3 regions of the Aurantimonas sp. NFXS3 genome follow, and region 1 is predicted to be linked to each of the others. Evidence: predicted binding sites of a transcription regulator. Region 1 holds the regulator's gene; each other region holds the start of a gene.
What was found. The regulator LexA, encoded in region 1, represses DNA repair genes until DNA is damaged. The targets are predictions, from matches to a motif close to TGTTCNNNNTGTGTTCNG.
Positions count from the first base shown of each region.

Region 1 (7,428 bases):
ATCTTTCTGACCCAATGTGAGCTTCGCCGACTGTTCCGTCATGCGTTTTCCCTTCGATGATAGCCGCTCAGGTATCAACCTCTCGCAGCGCACACAGATTGTTCAGATGCCTGACTACTCCAAACCCAGGAGTGCGACAAGTTTCCGATCACGCAGTGTGTTGCGCCGCAATAGTCCTGTCCTTGGTCAGGCCGACTGGTCGCCCAGCCGCGCCAGCGATTCGTCCCGGCCGAGGACGGCCAGTACATCGAACACGCCCGGCGAGGTGGTGCGGCCGGTCAGGGCCGCCCGCAGGGGCTGTGCCGCCTTGCCCAGCTTCAGACCGTTCTCCTCGGCATAGGCGCGTACTATGGCCTCCAGCTCTTCCGCAGACCAGTCCGGGGCCGCCTCGAAGCGCTTGGCGAGCGCGCCGACGATCTCGCGGCCGCCATCGTCGAGAATCGCCGCCGCCTTGTCCTCGAACGACAAGGGCCGGTCGGCGAACAGATAGGCGGTGCTCTCGGTCAGCTCGACGAGGGTCTTGGCGCGCTCCTTCAGTCCGGGCATGGCCGCGGTCAGCTTGGATCGGATCTCGTCGTCCGAGCGGGTCTTCAGGATGCCGCCATTGGGCAGCACGTCGCGCTCGGCCATCAGCATGTCGACGAGATCGGCGTCGTCGCTGCGCCGGATCCAGTGGCCGTTGAGCGCTTCCAGCTTGGCGAAGTCGAAGCGCGCGGCGCCCTTGTTGATCTCGCCCAGATCGAACCATTCGATCATCTCCTCGGTGGAGATGATCTCGGAATCGCCATGGCTCCAGCCGAGGCGCACGAGGTAGTTGCGCAGCGCCACCGGCAGATAGCCCATGGCCTGGTAGGCCTCGATGCCCAGCGCGCCGTGGCGCTTCGACAGCTTGGCGCCGTCGGCGCCGTGGATCAGCGGGATGTGCGCCATCACCGGCACGTCCCAGCCCATCGCCTTGTAGATCAGCGTCTGGCGCCCGGCATTGGTCAAATGGTCGTCGCCGCGGATGATGTGGGTGACGCCCATGTCGTGGTCGTCGACGACCACGGCCAGCATGTAGGTCGGGCTGCCGTCGGAGCGCAGCAGCACCAGATCGTCGAGATCCTTGTTGGGAAAGCGGACGTCGCCCTGCACCTTGTCGCGGACGATCGTCTCGCCCTCCAGCGGCGCCCGCAGACGGATCACCGGCTTGACGCCCTCGGGGGCCTCGGACGGGTCGCGGTCGCGCCAGCGGCCGTCATAGCGCGGCGGACGCTTCTCGGCGCGTGCGGTCTCGCGCATCTCTTCCAGTTCGGCCTGGCTGGCGTAGCAGCGATAGGCCTCGCCCCGGGCGAGCATTTCCTCGACCACCTCGCGATGGCGGTCCGCCCGCTCGTACTGCGACACCGGCGGCTCGTTGGCGGTCAGGCCCATCCAGTCGAGGCCGTCGATGATAGCCTGGACCGCCGGCTCGGTCGAGCGGGCGCGGTCGGTGTCCTCGATCCGCAGCAGCATCTTGCCGCCCGTTGCCCTGGCGTAGAGCCAGTTGAACAGCGCCGTGCGTGCGCCACCGATATGCAGGAAGCCCGTCGGCGAGGGGGCAAAGCGGGTCACGACGGCGTCCGTCATGGTCTCTCCGATATTGATACGCTGAGTGTTGGGAGCGATCGGCATGGATCGCTTTCGCTTGGCGGCTGTGTACCATAGGCGAGGGGAGAGACAAGCCGACGGGACCGGACGGCATGGACAGCGCCAGCGATCGCGACGAACGCGCAGGCGCGGCCTTCGGGCGGCGCGACGCCGTTCGGGCGGCGTTCCGGCGCTGGCGGGCGACGATCGTGCTGCCGCCGCGCGCCCGCTGGCGCCGACTTGGCCGGGACTGGCTCGCCGACCAGCTTGCCGCCGAGACCCGCGCTCGCACCGGTTTCCTGCTGGTCCCGCTTGGCCTGATGATCGGCGTGGCGCTCGTCCACGGCGCCGGCTGGGCCCCGAGTATCTGGCTGACCGTCCTTGCCGCCATCGCCAGCCTCGGCCTCGCGCTGCGCCGGGTGGGGCGCCCCTTTCTGCACCCGATGCTGATCCTGGCTGGCTTCACCCTCGTCGGTACCGCCCTTGCGATCGGCGAGATCCAGCGCACCAAAACTACGATCCTGTCCGGCCAGGCCACGGTGCGCATCGCCGGACCCGTCGTCTCACGGGAGCGGACAGAGGACGGACGCTATCGCTATGTGATCGCCGTCGCGGAAACCGAGCGGCCGGTCCTGTCGCGACCGCCGGAGCGTGTGCGCATCGTCGTCGGCAGCCGACATGAACCGATCGCGCCCGGCGGCCTCTATCGCGGTCTCGTTCGGCTCGGGCCGCCGTCCGGTCCGGCCTTTCCCGGCAGCTACGACTTTGCCATGGCGCCGTTCTTCGCCGGGATCGGAGCCTATGGCTATTCGCTCGGCGCGCCGGAGGCCGAGCCGATGCCGTCCACGGCGACCAGCGATGGAGGCGGCCTTCTGGCCGAACTGCGGCATGTGCAGACGCAGACGCGCCTCGCCCTGACCGAGCGGATCAGCACGGTGATCGGAGGCCGCGAGGGCGCCATCGCCGCGGCCCTCATCACCGGCGAGCGCGCCGGTATCCCCGACGATGCCCGCGAATGGCTGCGCGGCACGGGGCTCGCCCATGTCCTGTCGATCTCGGGCCTGCACATGGCGATCGTCGCCGGCTTCGCCATGCTGGCCGTGCGGTCGTCGCTGTCGCTCGTGCCGGCCATCTCGCTGCGCCTGCCGGCCAAGAAGATCGCCGCCATCGTCGCGCTCGTGGTCGCGGCGATCTATCTGGCGATCTCGGGCGCCAATGTCGCGACCCAGCGCTCCTTCGTCATGCTGGCGATCATGCTCGGCGCGGTGCTGATCGACCGCCCCGCCCTGACGCTTCGCAACGTCGCGATCGCTGCCATCGTCGTCATCCTCGTCGCTCCGCATGCGGTGATGACCGCCAGCTTCCAGATGAGCTTTGCGGCGACCGTGGCGCTGATCGGCGGCTATGCGGCCCTGTCGCAATGGCGGGCAGGGCGCGAACGCGGCCGCGAGACGGATAGGGGCGTCGCCGGCAAGATCCTCGTCGCGCTCTCTGCGATCATGGTCACGTCGCTTCTCGCGGGATCGGCGACCGCGCCTTATGCCGCCTATCACTTCCACCGGATGGCGGCCTTCGGCTTCGTCGCCAATCTCCTGACCATGCCGCTGTTCACGCTGTGGATCATGCCGCTGGCGCTGGTGGGAACGCTGCTGATTCCGTTCGGGCTCGACGCCTGGCCGTTCCAGGCGATGGGTGCCGGCCTCTGGCTCGTCTTCGAGATCGCCCGCAACGTCTATGCCTGGCTGCCGGACCAGGCGATCGGACGCATGACCGCATCGGGACTTCTGCTGCTGACGGCGGCGATCCTCACCGCGTCCTGTCTGGCAAGCCGGTTGCGCTGGCTTGGCCTGCCGCTGGCACTCGCCGGATTCGTCGCAGCGCCCGACAGGACGGTCCCACCGGAACTGCTGATCTTCGAGGACGGCAAGGAGGTCGCGACTCTCGCGGCGGAGGGCCAGCTTGCTTTCCTTCGTGCAAGGCCCAGCGGTTTCATCGCGGAACAATGGGAGCGGGCCTTCGAGGCGCGGGCGCCGCGGGGCACGGACACCGAGCGGATCCGTGCGACGATTCCCGCCGAGTGCGCGGCCAAATACTGCCGCTTCACCACGCGCGGCGGCCTGCGGGTGGTCTGGACGGAGGATTATGCCCGCACGGGCAATGCCTGCGACGAGGCGGATGTTGCCATCGTCTCACGGGCGATCCGGCTTGCCGAATGCCGGTCCGGCGCGGCTCTGGTGACGCTGCGCACGCTGCGGCGGACCGGCTCGCTGGCGATCGGCCGGGAGGCGGCGACAGGCCGGCCCCGCATCGTGCAGGCAATCAGCGATCCACCCGAACGCTGGAACGTCCATCGGCTGGCGCCCTGGCCGGAATATTGGCGCAAGCCTGCTGCACCGGACCCGCAGGTGCCTGTCACGCAACCCGCGTCGGCGACCGTCAGCAATGGCGGCTCGGCCAGCGCAGGCCGAACCGCGACGACTGCGCCCTGAGCGAGGACGAGCCGGTTTCGGGCCTCAACGCTTCGGGCGCAAGTCGCGAGGCCCTATCACCCGTTCTGCGCCGACCGCGTCGCGTCCGGAGCGGTCAGTAGCGGCGGATCAGGCCGATCAGCTTGCCCTGGACCTTGACCCTGTCCGAGCCAAAGATCCGGGTTTCATAGGCCGGATTTGCCGCCTCCAGCGCGATGGTGTCGCCGCGACGGCGGAATCGCTTGAGCGTCGCTTCCTCGTCGTCGACGAGGGCGACCACGATCTCGCCCGGAGTCGCGGTGTCCCCCCGGCGGATGACCACCGTGTCGCCGTCGAGAATGCCGGCCTCGATCATCGAATCGCCCTTCACTTCGAGGGCGTAATGCTCGCCGCTGCCCAGCATATCCGGCGGAACGACGATGGAATGGGTGTTGTGCTGGATGGCCGAGATCGGCACGCCGGCGGCAATGCGCCCCATGACAGGAATGGCCGTCGAGGCGGACGCCTTGGCCGGCGCCGGCTGAGCCGCGGGTGCGGGCCGGGCCGCGTCGCGGCTGCCTTCGATGACGCTCGGCTTGAAGCCGGTGCGCCCGACTGGGGCCGGGCGGTTGCCCTGAATCGACTCGGGCAGTTTCAGGATTTCCAGCGCGCGGGCCCGGTTGGGCAGGCGGCGGATGAAGCCCCGCTCCTCGAGCGCGGTGATCAGGCGGTGAATGCCGGACTTGGACCGCAGGTCCAGCGCGTCCTTCATTTCATCGAAGGACGGGGGCACACCAGTCTCGCGCACCCGATCGTTCACGAAGACCAGAAGATCGTGCTGCTTGCGCGTCAGCATCCGGGCGACTCCTCAAAACAAAACCTGAACAAACCTATCTGTTCTAGTTGTGTTCCGCAAGTGGCTCCAGCGCCGTCAGGGGGACGTAATCGCAGGGATCGCCCGCTTCGGCCGGTGCGGCGCGGACAGGGCGGACGAGCAGCGCATCGGCCGCGGCATAGATCGACAGCAGCGAGGAATCCTGCCGCGACAACGGCACGATGCGGGGTGGGCCGGCGCCGTCCGGTTCGATCCGGGCGCGCACGAAATCCGTGCGGTCGCCATTGTCCGGCATCGGCGCGGCGAGAATACCCCGGCGGTACAGCGGACGCGCGGGACGGCCTGCGAGGCGCCGAACCAGCGGTGCCAGGAACAGGGTCGCGGCGACCATGGAGGAGGCGGGGTTGCCGGGCAGGCCGACGACCCGCATGTCGCCCAGCCTGCCGGCCATCAGCGGCTTGCCGGGTCGCATGGCCACCTTCCAGAAGTCGAGGGAGACGCCATGAGCGGCGAAGACCTTGCCGACGAGATCGTGGTCGCCGACCGATGCGCCGCCGATGGTGACGAAGATGTCGGCGCCGTCCGCGATCGCCTGTGTCAGCTGGGCATCGATGGCCGCTTCGCGGTCGGGCGCGATCCCGCAATTCAGCGGCAGGCCGCCGGCCTCGCGCACCAGTGCGGCGACACCGAAGGTGTTGGAGGCGACGATCTGCGACGGACCGATGGGTTCGCCGGGCAGGACGAGTTCGTCGCCGGTCGCCAGGATCGCCACGCGGGGCCGGCCGCGTACCGGGATCGACGGATGACCACCGCTGGCGGCCAGCGCGATGGCGCCCGGGGTCAGCACGGTGCCGGCGGTGAGAAGCGGCGTGCCCGCGGCGAAATCGATTCCCGCCGGGCGGATGTGCTGGCCGACGACGACCGGCGCCGTCGCGGTGACCGTGCTGTCCCGACGGTGGGCGTTCTCCTGGATCAGGATGGCGTCGGCGCCAGCGGGAACCGGCGCGCCGGTGGATATGCGGATGGTCTCGCCCGGCTGCAGCGTGCCGTCATAGGCGTGGCCGGCGGCCGATTCGCCGACGAGCCGCAGGGAGGGGAAGGGCGCTTCGTCGCCGAGGTCGGCGGCGCGGACCGCGTAGCCGTCCATGGCGGAGGCGTCGAAGGCCGGCTGGGTGCGCAGCGAGGCGAGGTCCGCGCCCAGAATGCGGCCCGAGGCGTCGCGCAGCGGCAGCGTCTCGGTTCGGGCGAGGGGCCGGGCGTCCTCGACGAGGAGACGATAGGCCTCCTCGACGGGGATGAGACTCACGACGCGGCGTCCGCCGACCAGTCGCCGGAGCGGCCGCCGGATTTCGCCAGCAGGCGGATGCCGCTGATGGTCATGGAGCGGTCGACCGCCTTGGCCATGTCGTAGATGGTGAGGCAGGCAACCGAGACGGCGGTCAGCGCCTCCATCTCGACACCGGTCTTGCCGCCGACCCGCGCCGTCGCCGTGACCCTAAGGCCGGGCAGCGCCGGCTCGGCGGTGATCTCGACGCCGATCTTCTCCAGCATCAGCGGATGACAGAGCGGGATCAGGTCGTGGGTCTTCTTGGCGCCCATGATTCCGGCAATGCGGGCAATGCCGATGACGTCGCCCTTCTTGGCCTCGCCGGCCAGGATCAAGTCGAGCGTCGCCGGCTCCATCATCACGAAGCCTTCGGCCTCGGCGACGCGGCGCGTGCGCTCCTTGTCGCCGACATCGACCATCGACGCGGCGCCGGTGGCGTCGAGATGGGTCAGCGTGACGTCGCGCGGATCGCTCATGCGGACACCGTGACGGCGGGATCGCCGCCGATCAGCGCGCGGGTCGCGGCCTCGACGTCGTCCTGACGCATCAGGCTCTCGCCGACGAGGAAGGTGCGGATGCCGTGTCCGGCGAGGCGCTGGCAGTCGGCATGGGTGAAGATGCCGCTTTCGCCGACCAGGACGCGATCGTCGGGCACGAGGGCGGCGAGCCGCTCGGCGGTGTCCAGCGAGGTCTCGAAGGTGCGCAGATTGCGGTTGTTGATGCCCAGCAGCGGCGATGCGAGCGCAAGCGCCCGCTCGGTCTCGGCCTCGTCATGCACCTCGACCAGCACGTCCAGGCCATAGGCGATGGCCGCGGCTTCGAGGTCGCGGGCGAGGGCGTCGTCGACCGCGGCCATGATGATCAGGATCGCGTCGGCGCCCCAGGCCCGGGCCTCGGCCACCTGATAGGTATCGTAGTGAAAATCCTTGCGCAGCGCGGGCAGGGTGGTCGCCGCGCGCGCCGCCGTCAGGAAGGACGGATCGCCCTGGAAGGACGGCGTGTCGGTGAGGACGCTGAGACAGGCGGCGCCACCGCGCTCATAGGCGGCAGCGAGGGCGGGCGGATCGAAATCCTCGCGGATCAGGCCCTTGGACGGGCTGGCCTTCTTCACTTCGGCGATGAGCGCAAACTCGCCGGCGCGGTGGCGCGCGCCGAGCGCCGCCGCAAAGCCACGCGGCGGCTCGACGGCGGCGAACTGGCCTTCGAGATCG
Region 1 is NZ_JAGDDZ010000005.1:136,012-143,439, reverse strand. It holds gene gltA (citrate synthase) at 1-42, opposite strand, end outside; gene gltX (glutamate--tRNA ligase) at 187-1,653, opposite strand; gene J3367_RS15060 (ComEC/Rec2 family competence protein) at 1,722-4,097, shown strand; gene lexA (transcriptional repressor LexA) at 4,192-4,911, opposite strand; gene glp (gephyrin-like molybdotransferase Glp) at 4,955-6,196, opposite strand; gene moaC (cyclic pyranopterin monophosphate synthase MoaC) at 6,193-6,693, opposite strand; gene trpC (indole-3-glycerol phosphate synthase TrpC) at 6,690-7,428, opposite strand, start outside.

Region 2 (7,428 bases), on a different contig from region 1:
CGTGCGAAAGGCCGGGCGGACGGCTGGAGGGGCGCCGCAGCGGGCTCTTCACGTGGTCGGCAGGGGCCAGGGCGTAGTCCGTCGTCGCGCCGCCATCGGCAACGCACATCAGGAGCGGCGTCAGGTCCTCGATGGTCTGGGCGACGACATGGATGACGCCGTGGTCGGACTGCATCCGGCCGGTCACCTTGACGAAACGGGCCCCCAGGACGAGGGCGCGGTGGCTTTCGAAAACCTTCGGCCAGACGATGATATTGGCGGTGCCGGTCTCGTCCTCGATGGTCATGAAGATGACGCCCTTGGCCGAGCCGGGCCGCTGGCGGATCAGGACGAGGCCGGCGACCGTGACCCAGCTACCCGAGCGCAGGCGCTCCAGCCGTTCGTCGGGGATGACCCGCAGGGCCTCGAGGTCGCGGCGCACGAAGCTCACCGGATGCGCCTTCAAGGACAGCGACAGGAAGCGATAATCGTTGATCACCTCCTCGCCGACCGGCATCGGCGGCAGCGTCGCATCGGGCTCGGCCTGCAGGTCGCGGGTCGCCGCCTGCTCGAACAGCGGCAGCCGCTCCGACGAGCCCTTGGCGTCGAGCGCCCGGCAGGCCCACAGCGCGTCGCGGCGGCTGTAGCCCAGCGAGGCGAAGGCGTCGGCATCGGCCAGCCGCTCGATGGTCGCGCGCTTCAGCCCCGAGCGCAGCCACAGGTCGCGCACGGAATCGTAGCCCGCGCCCCGCGCCGCCACCAGCGTGCGCATGTCGGCCTCGCCGAGGCCCTTCACCTGCCGGAAGCCGAGACGGACCGCGTGGCGCGTGCGGATATGGTCGCGCATGCCGGCATTGCGCGCCTTCATCCGCCCGGGGTCGAAGTCGGCCGCCTCCAGCGTCTGGTCCCAGTCGGAGCGATTGATGTCGACCGGCCGCATCTCGACGCCGTGCTCGCGGGCGTCGCGCACGATCTGCGCCGGGGCGTAGAAGCCCATCGGCTGGGCGTTCAGGAGGGCGGCGGCGAAGACGTCCGGATAATGGCATTTCAGCCAGCAGGAGGCATAGACCAGCAGCGCGAAGGAGGCGGCGTGGCTTTCGGGAAAGCCGTATTCGCCGAAGCCCTCGATCTGCTTGAAGCAGCGCTCGGCGAAGTCGCGTTCGTAGCCGCGCGCCACCATGCCCTCGACCATCTTCTTCTGGAAGGTGTGGATGGTGCCGACCCGCCGGAAGGTCGCCATGGCGCGGCGCAGCCGGTCGGCCTCGTTGGGCGTGAAGCCGGCCGCGACGATGGCGATCTTCATCGCCTGTTCCTGGAACAGCGGCACGCCGAGGGTGCGGCCGAGCACCTCGCGCAGTTCCTCCTTGGGGAAGGTGACCGGCTCCAGCCCCATCTTGCGGCGCAGATAGGGGTGGACCATGTCGCCCTGGATCGGCCCGGGCCGCACGATCGCCACCTCGATGACCAGATCGTAGAAACAGTCGGGCCGCAGCTTGGGCAGCATGGTCATCTGCGCCCGGCTCTCGATCTGGAAGACGCCGAGCGTGTCGGCGCGCTGGATCATCGCATAGGTGGGCTGGTCGTCCTGGGCCTTCGACAGATCGGCCAGCGTCAGCGGCAGGTCGTAATGCTGCTGCAGGAGATCGAAGGCCCGGCGCAGGCAGGACAGCATGCCCAGCGCCAGGATGTCGATCTTCAGGATGCCGAGCTCGTCGAGATCGTCCTTGTCCCACTCGACGATGGTGCGCCCCTCCATGCCGGTGTTGAGGATCGGGACCACCTCGTCGATGCGGCCCTTGGTGATGACGAAGCCGCCGACATGCTGGGACAGATGCCGCGGAAAGCCGGCGAGCTCGGCGGAGAAGGACAGGACGTTGGCGGTGGTGGCGTCCTTGGCCGACAGGCCCGCGGCCGCGGCTTCGCGCTCGCCGAGATCGGCGGAGGAATAGCCCCAGACCGAGCCGGACAGGGCCGAGACCGCATCTTCCGACAGGCCGAACGCCTTGCCGACCTCGCGGGCGGCCGAACGCGCCCGGTAGGTGATGACGGTGGCGGCGATGGCGGCGTTGTCGCGGCCGTAATGCTCGTAGATGTACTGGATCACCTCCTCGCGGCGCTCGTGCTCGAAGTCGATGTCGATGTCCGGCGGCTCGCGCCGGTCCGAGGAGATGAAGCGCTCGAACAGCAGGCCGGCCCGCTCCGGCGAGACCTCGGTGACGCCGATGCAGAAGCAGACGACGGAATTGGCCGCCGAGCCGCGGCCCTGGCACAGGATGCCCTTCTCGCGGGCGCCCTTGACGATGTGGTGGACGGTGAGAAAATACGGCTCGTACTGCAACTCGCCGATGATCTTCAGCTCGTAGTCGATCCGCGTCGTCACGCTGGCCGGCACACCCTCCGGATAGCGCCAGCGGGCGCCCTCATGGGCGAGATGGCGCAACTCCTCGGCCGGCGAGCGCGACAGCTTCAGCGCCTCGTCGGGATATTCGTAGGCGAGGCTCTTCAGGTCGAATTGCAGCTCGGCGAAGAACCGGCCGGTCTCGGCGATCGCCTCGGGATAATGGCGGAACAGCCGCTCCATCTCGTGCGGCGCCTTCAGATGCCGCTCGGCATTGCGCGCCAGAAGGAAGCCGGCCTCGGCCAGCGGTACATGCTCGCGGATCGCGGTCATCACGTCCTGCAGCCGCCGCCGGCCGGGCGCGTGGTGGAAGGCGTCGTTGGTGGCCAGCATCGGCGTGCGGCACCGCGCGGCCAGGTGCGCCGCCCGCGCCATGCGGCGTTGGTCGAGCCCGTCATGGGCCGGCGCGACGGCCAGGCGGACGGCGCCGCCGAAGGCCTCGCGCAGCCGGTGCAGCGGGTCGGCGAGGCCGGCCTCCATTGCCGCGGCGTCGCCGTCCTGGCCGCAGCCGAGCGCCTGCGGCGCGATCATCGCGAGGTTCAGCCCCTCGCCCCATTCCAGAAGGTCGGCAAGGGTTAGGATGCAGCTGCCCTTGGTCGCCCGCAGATTGCCGCGGCTCAGAAGCCGGCAGAGCCTGCCCCAGCCGGCGCGGTCGCGCGGATAGGCGAAGATGTCGGGCGTCGCGTCGGAAAACACCAGCCGGGCGCCGGGTGCATAGGGCAGTTCCGCCTCGCGGGCGGCCTGATGGGCGCGCACGACGCCGGCCACGGTGTTGCGGTCGGCAATGCCGAGGCCGGCGAGCCCCAGCCGATGGGCGGTGACCACCAGCTCCTCCGGCTGCGACGCGCCGGCAAGGAAGGAAAAGCAGCTGGCGACGCCGATCTCGGGAAAGGCCCGGGGCTCGCGATAAGGCTCGATCCTCATGCGAAGATGCCGTGCAGGAACCAGGCCGGGCGCCCGTCCGGCACCTGCAGTTCGGGGTCGACGGCCGGATCGGCGCAGCCCTCACGAAACAGCCAGAAGCGGCGGCCGGCCTCGTCCTCGACGCGGTAATAGTCGCGGGCCGCCGCGTCGGGCTGGCGCCACCATTCGCCGGCGATGCGCTCCGGCCCCTCGGCGCGGCGCACCACGTGCAGCGCCCGGCGCCAGCGAAATTTCAGCGGCGCGCCGTCCGGCACCTCGAAGCTCGCCTCGATCGCTTCCGGCATGGCGAGCAGCCGCAGCGGCCGCGGCGCCGTCTGCGGCGCGGCGACCGGTGCCGGCCTTGCCAGCGCGGCCGAGCCCGCCACCATCGGCCGCCAGCGCTCGGCCCGCTCGGGCCAGTGGCTGGCGACGGCGTCGAGCCGCAGGACGCTGGCCTCGCCGAGCCGCGCCCCGAGCCTGTCGACGAGGCTGCCGAAGGCGTCGCTGCCGACGGTCTCGCCGGACAGGTCGGTCTGCAGGTCTGGCATCGGCTCGGTGGCGTAGATGGCGAGCTTGACGAGATCGTAGCCGAAGCCGGCGTCGAACTCCTCGCCGAGCCCCTTCATGCGCTCGCGGAACAGGCGCTGGATGGCGGCGGGCTCGCGCACCGGCCGCGAGGCGCCGACCACCAGCCGGTTGACCGCGCCGTCGACGCGAAACAGCGACAGTTCGAGCTGCCGCGCCCCGACGCCGCGCCGCTCCAGATCGCCCTTCATCCGCGCCGCCAGCAACAGGAGGATGCGCTCGACGTCGTCGGTCAGGCTGATCGGCTCGAACAATCGCCGCTCGGCGGTCAGGTCCGGTACCGGCCGGCGCGGGCTGATCGGCCGGGAGGCGCGGCCGAGCGCGGTGTCGAGGCGGGCGAGGAGATCTTCGCCGAAGCGCCGCGCCAGCCCGGCGCGGGGCAGCGCCAGCAGCGCGTCGATGGTCTTCAGGCCGAGACGGCGAAACATCGCCGCGACCGGCGGCTCCAGCCGCAGCGCGGCGACGGGCAGCGGCGAAACGGCGGCCAGCTCGTCATTCTCGGCGACGATGGCGCCGCCGCGCCCCTTGCCGCCGCCGACCAGCGCCAGGGCCGTGCCGGCATGGCTGGCGATCGCTGCAAGCGCGGCGAGGCCCTGATGGAACAGCCGCACCAGGAGATCGTCCATCAGCGCCTTCTCGCCGCCGAAGAGATGGGCGCAGCCGGAAATGTCGAGGACGAGACCGTGCGGCGCGTCGAGGGCGACGAGCGGCGTGTAGCGGTCGCACCAGTCGGCGACCGCCTCCAGAAGCCGCCGGTCGGCCGCCGGGTCGGCAAGCATGACCTCCATGTCCGGAAACCGCGCCTTCGCCTCGGCCAGGCCGCTGCCCGCCGCAAGCCCCATGGCCTCGGCTGCCTCGCAGGTCGCCACGATGCGGTTGGCGTTGCCGACGGTCTCGTAGAGCGCCAGCGGCGCCGGGCGGCCGCTTTCGCCATCGCCGTCGTCGGCCGCTCCCTTACGAGGCGCGTCGGAGCGCCACGACCGTCCCATCCGCTCGCGCCGGATCCGGTCCGTCGACAGCCGTGGAAACGACAGGGCGAGATAGCGGTTCGGAACGGGCCGGGGGGCCGAAACGTCGCTCATGGGAATTCCACTCCAGGACTACATGCTGCGGGCGACCGTCGCGGGATTTCTCCACCGTGACGTCGAAGACCGGGTGGCCGATGAGCTTGTCGCGATCGGCCAGGTCGGCGACGTGGCTCGCCGGCCCCGGCCGGATCCGCAGTCGCAGCGGCGCGGCGGTGGCCTCGGGACAGGCGCTCTGGCGCAGCAACAGCAGAGGCAGGCCGGCGTCGCGGGCGCGCAGATGCAGCCTCCGGGTGCCGTCGAGGCCGAGCCGGGCGGGATTGCCGCGCACTTCCAGGATCGCCATGGCCAGCGCCCGCGAGGTGGCGGCCTCCTCGCCGGCCCAGGCCGCCTCGTCGAGCTTGCGGGTCTTGACGAGGCAGAGCGCGGCGGGGTCGAGGCCGAAGCTCGCAAGCCCCGGCAGATAGGGAAGCCCGGCCTCGGAAAACGCCATCATGTCGCCGATCCACAGGAGCGGCCGGTCCGGGCGGGCGCCGAAGCGGATCGCCAGCGCCAGCGCGAAGCCGGCGAGCGAGCCGCCGTCGCGGGTCTCGTCGAGATGGATTTCGGCCAGTCCCGCCGCCGGAAAGCCGCCGCCGAGCGCCGCATCGGCCGCTGCGTCGCCGAGCGACAGGAGCTTCGGCATCGCGCGCCGCACGGCTGCCGCATCGCCCTGGTGGCGGGTGTCCGCAGCGGTGTTTTCCATCCGGCAGACCGGCTCGCCCTCGATCTGCGCGATGCGCTCGCGTAGCTCCGACAGGGCACGATTCCTAGCAAAATCCCGGTCCGTGCCATACAGGCGAACGGGCGCGGGCGGGGCCGCGCGCCGGGAGGCGGTCAGCGCGGCGGGATCGGTTGAGGCCATAGGATTCTCCTTCGATCACAAGGGATTCGCGATCGCTCCGCCTCACCAAGAGGTTTGTTCCTGATATGTTCCTATGGATTCCAGAGCGGCCCTGGAGAGTCAAGCCGAGTCTGCTCAGGGCCCGAGCGCCGTTTCCGGAAAGGGCAGGATTCCTAATCCCCTGTCTTGCGACAACCACGCAAAAAGGCCGTCGCGAGGGTGTCGCGACGGCCTTTCGAAAGGTCTGTGGATGATGGGTGCAGTCAGGTGTCCTTGGTGACGTGCGGCCGTTCGCCGACGAAGAAGAACGGCCGCAGGCGTACGCCGAGAACCGAGCCGGCATAGGCGGCGACCAGCCACAGCCAGCCATGCAGGCTGCCCGAGGCGATGCCGCCGAAATAGGCGCCGATATTGCAGCCGAAGGCGATTCGCGCGCCATAGCCCAGCAGCAGTCCGCCGATCGCCGCGGCCAGGATGGAGCGCAGCGGAATGGCGAAGTTCGGCGCCAGCCGGCCGGCGAGGGCCGCGGCGAGGAGGGCACCGAGGATGATGCCGAAATTCATCACCGAGGTGATGTCGGCGAAGATGCTGGAGGACAGCGCCGTCGCATTGCCCGGCTTCTGCCAGTAGGACCAGGCGGAGGGATCGACGCCGCCGAGTTCCGACAGCTTGGCGCCCCACAGGGCGAAGGCCGAGGTGATGCCCCAGGGGCGCCCGGCCAGCGCCAGCGTGACGAAGTTGAGCAGCGCCAGCGCGATGGCGCCGGCGACCAGCGGCCACGGCCCGCGGGCAAAGCGTGCCAGACCGTGGCGCTTCGGTGCGTCGGCCTGCTCCAGCCCGCCATGGCGGCGCTTTTCAACGAGGATCGTCACGGCCGCGATGGCCGCGAAGAGGGCGAAGGACAGGACGATGCCCAGCGGCGCGCCGACACTGTCGACGACCGAGACCGGCTCGAAGGCCGGCAGCGCCATCCACCAGTCGAAATGGATCGTCGCCAGCAGCGAGCCGATGATGAAGAAGGCCAGCGTGATCAGCATGCGGGCATTGCCGCCGCCGGCGGTGTAGAGCGTGCCGGAGGCGCAGCCGCCTCCCAGCTGCATGCCGATGCCGAAGATGAACGCCCCGACCAGCACCGAGGTGCCGACCGGCGAGACGAATCCCGAGACTTCCTGGCCGAACAGGCTGCCGGCGGCCAGCGCCGGGAAGAACAGCGCGACGGCGATGGCGAGCATCACCATCTGGGCGCGCAGGCCCCGGCCGCGACCGTCGCGGATGAAGTTGCGCCAGGCCGAGGTGAAGCCGAAGGCGGCATGGTAGAGGACGAGGCCGAAGGCGCCGCCGACGACGAAGAGCGCGGCGATGCGCGGGCTCTGGCCGAAGGCGAGACCCAGCGCGCCGATGAGGGCGAGGCCGAGCGCGACCCAGGCGGCCGGGCTCACGGCGCCGCTGCCGGGGGCGCGGCCCGCCATGGTGATCTGCGACATGGATGTCTCCGTGGAAATGCAGGCTGTTGCGACGACAGATAGGGTCGGGCTGCGGGGCCGACGACGCACAGCATGCTCCGCCCGGCAGCGGGAGGCGAAGATTGTTCCCCGCAAAGGCCGATCCGCGCCAAGCGCATCATCTCGGGCGCCGCGAGGCTTTCGTGAGCCGGC
Region 2 is NZ_JAGDDZ010000002.1:372,999-380,426, forward strand. It holds gene J3367_RS06920 (error-prone DNA polymerase) at 1-3,301, opposite strand, end outside; gene J3367_RS06925 (Y-family DNA polymerase) at 3,298-4,854, opposite strand; gene J3367_RS06930 (ImuA family protein) at 4,820-5,794, opposite strand; gene J3367_RS06935 (YeeE/YedE family protein) at 6,037-7,257, opposite strand; gene J3367_RS06940 (metallophosphoesterase family protein) at 7,428-7,428, opposite strand, start outside.
Region 2: the regulator LexA is predicted to act here: its motif matches at 5,850-5,867, upstream of J3367_RS06930 (ImuA family protein).

Region 3 (7,428 bases), on a different contig from region 1:
TCCCGACTTCATGGAGCCGGGCCTCGATCTGGCGACGCATCTCGTCCTCGATCTGTGCGGCGGCACGCCGTCGCGCCGCGTGGTTGTGGAGAGCACCACGCCGGCTCCGGCGCCCATCGTCCTGCCCTTCACCGAGACCGAGCGCCTGACCGGCATCCAGGTGGAGCGCGACCGGCAGGTCGCCATTCTGGAGAGCCTCGGCTTTGCCGTGTCGCCGGACGGCGAGACCGCCAGCGTCGTCAGCCCGAGCTGGCGGCCGGATATCGACGGCAAGGCCGATCTCGTCGAGGAAGTCATGCGCCTCGTCGGCGTCGACACCATCGCGCCACAGCCGCTGCCTTCGGCGGGCGCCGTCGGCGGACGTATCCTCACCGTGCCGCAAATCCGCGATCGCGCCGCGCGCCGGGCGCTGGCCGCCCGCGGCATGGTGGAGACGGTGAGCTACAGCTTCATCGCCGAGAGCCATGCGGCGGCCTTCGGCGGCGGCGCGGCCGCGCTGAAGCTGGAAAACCCGATTTCGGCCGACATGTCGGACATGCGGCCCTCGCTGCTGCCGGGCCTGATCGCGGCGGCGGCGCGCAACGCCGCCCGCGGCCATGGCGATACGGCGCTGTTCGAGGTGGCGGCGATCTACCGCTCGGACGAGCCGGACGGCCAGTTGCGCGTCGCCGGCGGCCTGCGCCGCGGCACCGCCATCATGTCCGGCGGCGGCCGGTCGTGGAACGGCAATGCCTCCGCCGTCTCGGTGTACGACGCCAAGGCCGACGCCCTCGCGGCGCTGGAGGCGGCCGGCGCGCCGGTCGACCGGCTGATGATCGAGGCGCCGGCGAGCGACTGGTACCATCCGGGCCGCTCCGGCCGGATCAAGCTGGGGCCCAAGGTGGTGTTGGCGGAGTTCGGTGAATTCCACCCCAAGACGCTGAAAACCCTGGACGCATCGGGACCGCATTGCGGCTTCGAGGTGTTCCTCGATGCGATCCCGACGCCCAAGCGCAAGGCGACCCGCACCAAGCCGGTGCTGGCCCTGTCGGCCTTCCAGCCGGTGCGCCGCGACTTCGCCTTCGTCGTCGATAGCGACGTGGACGCGCTGAAGCTGGTGCGCGCCGCCGAGGGCGCCGACCGCAAGCTGGTCGGGGAGGTTCGCGTCTTCGACGTCTTCACCGGCGCGGCGCTCGGCGAGAACCGCAAGTCGGTGGCGCTGGAAGTCACCCTCAATCCGGTCGAGCGGACCCTGACCGAAGAGGATCTGGAGGCGGTGTCCGCCAAGATCGTCGCCCAGGTCGAGAAGGCCACCGGCGGCACGCTGCGGGCGTAACGGCCCGGGCATCCGGCGGGCGTACTCGGCGCGCGTTGCTGCCTAATGGTGGCGTGTGGTTCTGCTGCGGAGCGGGCCGCATCGGCGCTGAGGCATGGGTCCTCGGGTTGAACCCGAGGATGACGCGCGTTGATGGAGCGGGTAGCCTGTCGAGGGGGGCACATCGTCCCGGAACAGAAGCGCGTGCCGTCCGCCACTGTGCGGGCGGGTAAGTGGGGCCGCCTGATGGCGTGGCGGCTTTGTGGCCGCGGCTGTGGTGTTGCGGCCGCCTCGCGGGTGCCAATGGCCCTGCGCGAACAAACCTCGGACTGCGTCAATTCTTCTGTGCCATCCAGACCTTGTGGATGGCACCCTGCGGCTCGTCGAAGACGGCCATGCGCACGGTGAAGCCGGCCTCTGCCAGGAGCACCCGGTAGCCGGTGTCGCTGTAGCTGGCGTAGGCGAAGGGCACGTCGAACATCGTATCGCGAACGCTCGAATGGGACGGCCCGCTGGTGAACAGCAGCCAGCCGCCGGGGCGCAGCCAGGCGGCGAAGCGGCCCAGCATCGCCGTCTGGTCGCCATGGTCCAGATGGAAGAAGCTGTCCCAGGCGATGATTGCATCGAAGGACACGGCCGGGAGATAGGCCCGCATGTCGCACAGGATGGTCCGCACCTGCGGGTAGGCCCGCTGGAAATGCGCCAGCATGGCGGCCGAGCCGTCCAGCGCGGTGATCGAGATCCCGGCCTCCACGAGATGCGCCAGCCCCGCGTGACCGGTGCCGCAGCCGCAATCCAGGAGCCGCGCCCCGGACGGCAGCGCCGCCGCCAGTTGCACGTAGAAGGGCGGCTCCCAGGGCTTCAGCCGGCGCGCGGCCTCGAAGCGGTCGGCGATGAGGTCGTAGCCCGCAACGGCGGGGTGAAGCTCCGCGCTCATCTTGCCGTCACGCCGCGGCGGCCAGCCGCTCGCCGGCCATGCGGTAGGAGATCGCTTCGGCCAGATGGATGCGCCGGACCATGTCGTCGCCGTCGAGATCGGCGAGGGTACGCGCGACCTTGAGGATGCGGTGATAGGCGCGGGCGGAGAAGCGCATCTGCTCGGCCGCCTCCTGCAGCAGTGTCCGGCCCTCCCGGTCGGGCTCGGCGACGCTTTCGATCAGGGCGGCCGGACAATGGGAATTGCGGGTCGAGCCGGGCAGGCCGAGGCTCTCGTAACGCTCCGTCTGCAGGGCGTGGGCGGCAGCGACGCGCGCCATGACGTCGGCTGAGGATTCCGCCGGCTGCGGCCTGATCAGATCGGCGGCCGTGACCGCCGGCACATCGACGCGGATGTCGATCCGGTCCATCAGCGGGCCGGAGATGCGGGCCTGGTAGTCGGCGGCGCAGCGCGGGCCGCGGGCACAGCTGCGGCCGGGCTCGCCGGCCATGCCGCACCGGCAGGGATTCATCGCGGCGACGAGCTGCATCTTGGCCGGGTAGGTGACCCGGTGATTGGCCCGGGCGATGACGCTTTCGCCGGCCTCCAGCGGCTGGCGCAGGGAATCCAGCACGACCGGCGAGAATTCGGGGAACTCGTCGAGGAACAGGATGCCGCGATGGGCGAGCGAGACCTCGCCGGGTCGCGCCCGCAGGCCCCCGCCGACCATCGCCGCCATCGAGGCCGAATGATGCGGCGCCCGGAACGGCCGGCGATCCGACAGCTTGCCGCCGGACAATTCCCCGGCGATCGAGGCGATCATCGAGACTTCGAGCAATTCACGCGGTGTCAGCGCCGGCAGGATCGATGGCAGGCGCTGCGCCAGCATCGACTTGCCCGAGCCGGGCGGGCCGACCATCAAGAGGTTGTGGCCGCCCGCTGCGCTGATCTCCAGCGCCCGCTTGGCGACGATCTGGCCCTTGATCTCGGCAAGGTCCGGCAGGTCGGACGGCGCGGCCCGGATGGCCGGCTCCGGCCGGGCGATGATCTGCGTGCCGCGGAAATGGTTGGCGATCTGGATCAGGCTGCGGGCGGCGACGATGTCCATGTCCTGGCTCGCCCAGGCCGCCTCCGCCCCGCTCTCGGCCGGGCAGATCAGGCCGAGGCCGATGGCGTTGGCGCCCATTGCCGCCGGCAGTGCCCCGGCGACCGCGGTGGTCATGCCGTCGAGGGAAAGTTCGCCCAAGACGACATAGCCGGCCAGCGCATCGGACGGGATCGCGCCGAGTGCCGCCATCAGGCCGAGGGCGATCGGCAGGTCGTAATGGCTGCCCTCCTTGGGCAGGTCGGCGGGGGCGAGATTGACGGTCACCTTCTTCGGCGGCATCGACAGGCCGGAGGCATGCAGGGCGGCCTGGACGCGCTCGCGGCTTTCGGCCACCGCCTTGTCCGGCAGGCCGACGATCTGGATGCCGACCTTGCCCGGCGCCACCATCACCTGCACGTCGACGGGAATCGCCTCGATGCCCTGAAACGCCACCGTCTTGACCCGCGATACCATGCCACCACCCCTCGTGATGAACTCCGGCTCACCCATTTGCCGGAAAGCGACGTTAGGTAAGCATGGAAATCGGAATGAAACAAGAACAGGACAGAAACAAATCGGCGCCAGAGTGAGTCGCGGTCCAGCGACGACTCGATGGTTAAGCCGTCGTTAACGCGTCAAGCAGATGTCGCACGCCGCGCGCGGCTCAAAGCTGGGCTATCAGGAAGATTGTAGCCGACAGGGCCAGCAGGCCGGCCACCATGAAGCCGCCGTTCCAGACCACCCCGACGCGGAAGGCGCTGGTATGGCCGAGGCGGCCGATCAGCAGCGTCGTCGCCGTGAAGGGCGAGGAGGCGCCGGTGAGCGCCCAGCCGGCGGTCAGCGCGACGACCACGACATTCGGCGACACGCCCATGGCGGCCGCCGACGGCAGCAGGGGCGCCAGCAGCGACACCGACAGGATCGGGTTCATGCCGAGCTGGCCGAGCAGCGGGATGATCCAGACGATGGCGACGAGGATCACCGAGACCGGGATGGCGTCCAGCGCCAGGGCCTGATCGGCGATCAGCGGCTGCAGCAACTCGCCGCCGGTGGCGCCGATAAAGCCGGCCATGACCAGAAGGATCAGCTCGGACTGGAAGGAGGGGATGTCGATGAGGGCGAGCCGCTTCAGCCGCGTGGCGGTGCGCGCCGCCGTTCCGGTCTCGCCGCGGGACTGGATGACGATCCAGCCGATGGCGATGGTCGGCACCAGCAGCATCACCACGGCAATCACCCGCAGCCCGGTCAGGAGCTCCAGCACCGCAACGCCCGAAAAGAGCAGGACGAGCAGCGCCAGAAGCGGCTTCAGGTCGCGCCAGCCGCCGATCGGGTCGCGCCGTGCCGGTGCCGGCTGGGTCAGCTTCGGCTTGAAGTAGGTGTCCAGCGCCCAGCCGATGAAGGTGACGAGAGCCGCGTTGAAGATCGCGAAGACGGCGGCCCCGCTCCATGACGAGCCGGGAATGACCGAGGTGGAGATCGCCATGGCGAAGGCCAGCGGCGACCAGGTGAGCGAGGCGACGAAGCCGCGCTGGATCGCCAGCAGCATGCGCCGGTTGCGGATCTCGCGGATTTCGGCGTTGGGCTCGCGGCTGGCGATGCTTTCGGTCAGCCCGCCTAAAAGCGAGATCGCGCCGTAGCTGAGGATCAGCGCGAAGAGATGGCCGCCGGTGGTCAGCGCCAGATAGCGTTTGCCGGGCGGCTGGCTGGCGAGATACTGCCCGCATCGCTCGATGGCCGGCGAGGCGGCGGCGGGGCCGCGTAGCGAGGCGAGCGCGATGAAGAAGGCCGCGATGAAGCCGCCCTGTTCGAGCCCCTTCACCGTGATGGCGAGCCAGTCGGCACGGGTGAAGAGGGCGATGGCGACGAGGCCGAGGCCGAGCGCCACGAAGGCTTGGCGCGACCAGGGCGCCCGCGGCGTGGCGAGGACCAGGAAGACGAGGATGCCACCGGCCGCGACCAGCCCGGCGCCCGCGCTGCCCACCCATTCGCGCAGAAGGATGGCGACGCCCGTGACGATCAGAACGACACCGATGAGACGGTCGATCAACGCTTGCGAACTCCGCGGAGGGACAAGGCGGCGGGAAACTCTCTCTGTCTTAGCATTCCCGGGCGGCGCGTCACGTCTCGCCGGCGAGATTTGCACCGGATCGTCGCCTGGGGATCGGTGAGCGGCGCAGGGCGCGGGGGTTTGTCAGGCGGGCAGACCGGCGGTATGACGCGCCATGCCCCTGACCGTCGCCACCTTCTATCGTTTTGTCACGCTCGACGACCTTCCCGCGCTGAAGGCCGAGCTTGCCGCCTTGTGCGCCGACACCGGCACGCGCGGCACGATCCTCATTGCCCCGGAGGGGATCAACGGCACGCTGGCGGGCCCGCGGGACGGCGTGGCGACGATGGTCGCGCATCTCGACCGGCGCTGCGGCATCGGTCGCGGCGAGTTGAAATTCTCGGCGGCCGAGGACTGGCCTTTCGCCCGCACCAAGGTGCGCATCCGGCCCGAGATCATCACCATGCGGGCGCCCGAGGCCGATCCCTCCCGGCGCGTCGGCACCTATGTCGCCCCTTCCGACTGGAACGCCCTGATCGACGATCCGGAGGTGCTCGTCCTCGACACCCGCAACCGCTACGAGACCAAGGTCGGCGGCTTTGCCGGGGCGGTGGATCCGGCGATCGACAGCTTCACTGACTTCAAGGCCTATGTGGAGACCGCGCTCGATCCGGCCGAACACCGCAAGGTGGCGATGTTCTGCACCGGCGGCATCCGCTGCGAGAAGGCCTCGGCCTACATGCTGTCCAAGGGGTTCGAGAGCGTCTTCCACCTCAAGGGCGGCATCCTGCAATATCTCGAGGACGTGCCGCAGGAAGACAGCCGCTGGGAGGGCGACTGCTACGTCTTCGACGGCCGCGTCGCCGTCGGCCACGGGCTGGCCCGGACGGACTGGACCGCCTGTTATGGCTGCGGCCAGCCGCTGTCGCCGGAAGAGCGCGCTGACCCGGCCTTCGAGGAGGGGGTCTCCTGCGCCCATTGCATCGACAGGCTGACCGAGGAGAAGGCCGCGTCGCTGCGCGAGCGCCAGCGCCAGATCATGCGGGAGGCGGGACGCGACTGAGCGGCCCGCCGTCCGTCAGAAGGGCAGCCCCACATAATTCTCGGCGAGCGATCTCTGCGCTGCCTCGGAATCGGCCAGATAGTCGAATTCCGCCTCCTGGATCCGCTGCGAAAAGGCGCCGTGCTCCTCGAAGCGGTGGATCATGGAGGTGAACCACCAGGAGAAGCGCTCGGCCTTCCACACCCGCGCCAGCGCGGTCTCCGAATAGGCTTCGAGAAGGCCGTCGTCCTTGTCGAGATAATTGGCGATCAGGGCGCGCGACAAATAGTGGATGTCGGAGACCGCCAGGTTGAGCCCCTTCGCGCCGGTCGGCGGCACGATATGGGCGGCGTCGCCGGCAAGGAACATCCGGCCGTAGCGCATCGGCTCGGCAACGAAGGAGCGGAGCGGCGCCAGCGACTTCTCGATCGACGGCCCGCGCACCAGATTGCCGGCGACCGCGGAAGGCAGCCGCGCCTGCAGTTCGTCGAAGAAGCGTTCGTCCGGCCAGTTGGCGACGTCGTCGTCGGCGTCGCACTGGATGTAGTAGCGCGAGAGCTGCGGATTGCGCAGCGAGCACAGCGCGAAGCCGCGGCTGTGATTGGCGTAGATCAGCTCCTCCTGGATCGGCGGCGTGCGGGACAGGACACCGAGCCAGGCGAAGGGATAGACCCGCTCGAAGGTCTCGATGCTGGATGCTGGGATCGCCTGCCGGCAGACGCCGTGGAAGCCGTCGCAGCCGGCGATGAAGTCGCATTCCAGCCGCTGTTCGCCGTCGCGCGTGCGGTAGGTGACGAAGGGCGCGCTGCCAGTGATGTCCTGCGGCGCGACGTCCTCGACCTCGTGGATGACTGGCACGCCGGCCGCGTCGAGGGCGTCGTAGAGATCGTGGGTCACCTCGGTCTGGCCATAGACCGTGACGGTCTTGCCGCCGGTCAGTTCGCGCAGGTCGACATGCAGCATCTCGCCGCGCCAGGCGATGTCGAAGCCGTCATGGACGAGGCCCTCGCGGTCCATCCGCGCGCCGAGGCCGACGGTGCGC
Region 3 is NZ_JAGDDZ010000002.1:622,482-629,909, forward strand. It holds gene pheT (phenylalanine--tRNA ligase subunit beta) at 1-1,315, shown strand, start outside; gene J3367_RS08100 (class I SAM-dependent methyltransferase) at 1,629-2,231, opposite strand; gene J3367_RS08105 (YifB family Mg chelatase-like AAA ATPase) at 2,239-3,771, opposite strand; gene J3367_RS08110 (hypothetical protein) at 3,962-5,344, opposite strand; gene J3367_RS08115 (rhodanese-related sulfurtransferase) at 5,520-6,407, shown strand; gene pobA (4-hydroxybenzoate 3-monooxygenase) at 6,423-7,428, opposite strand, start outside.
Region 3: the regulator LexA is predicted to act here: its motif matches at 3,842-3,859, upstream of J3367_RS08105 (YifB family Mg chelatase-like AAA ATPase).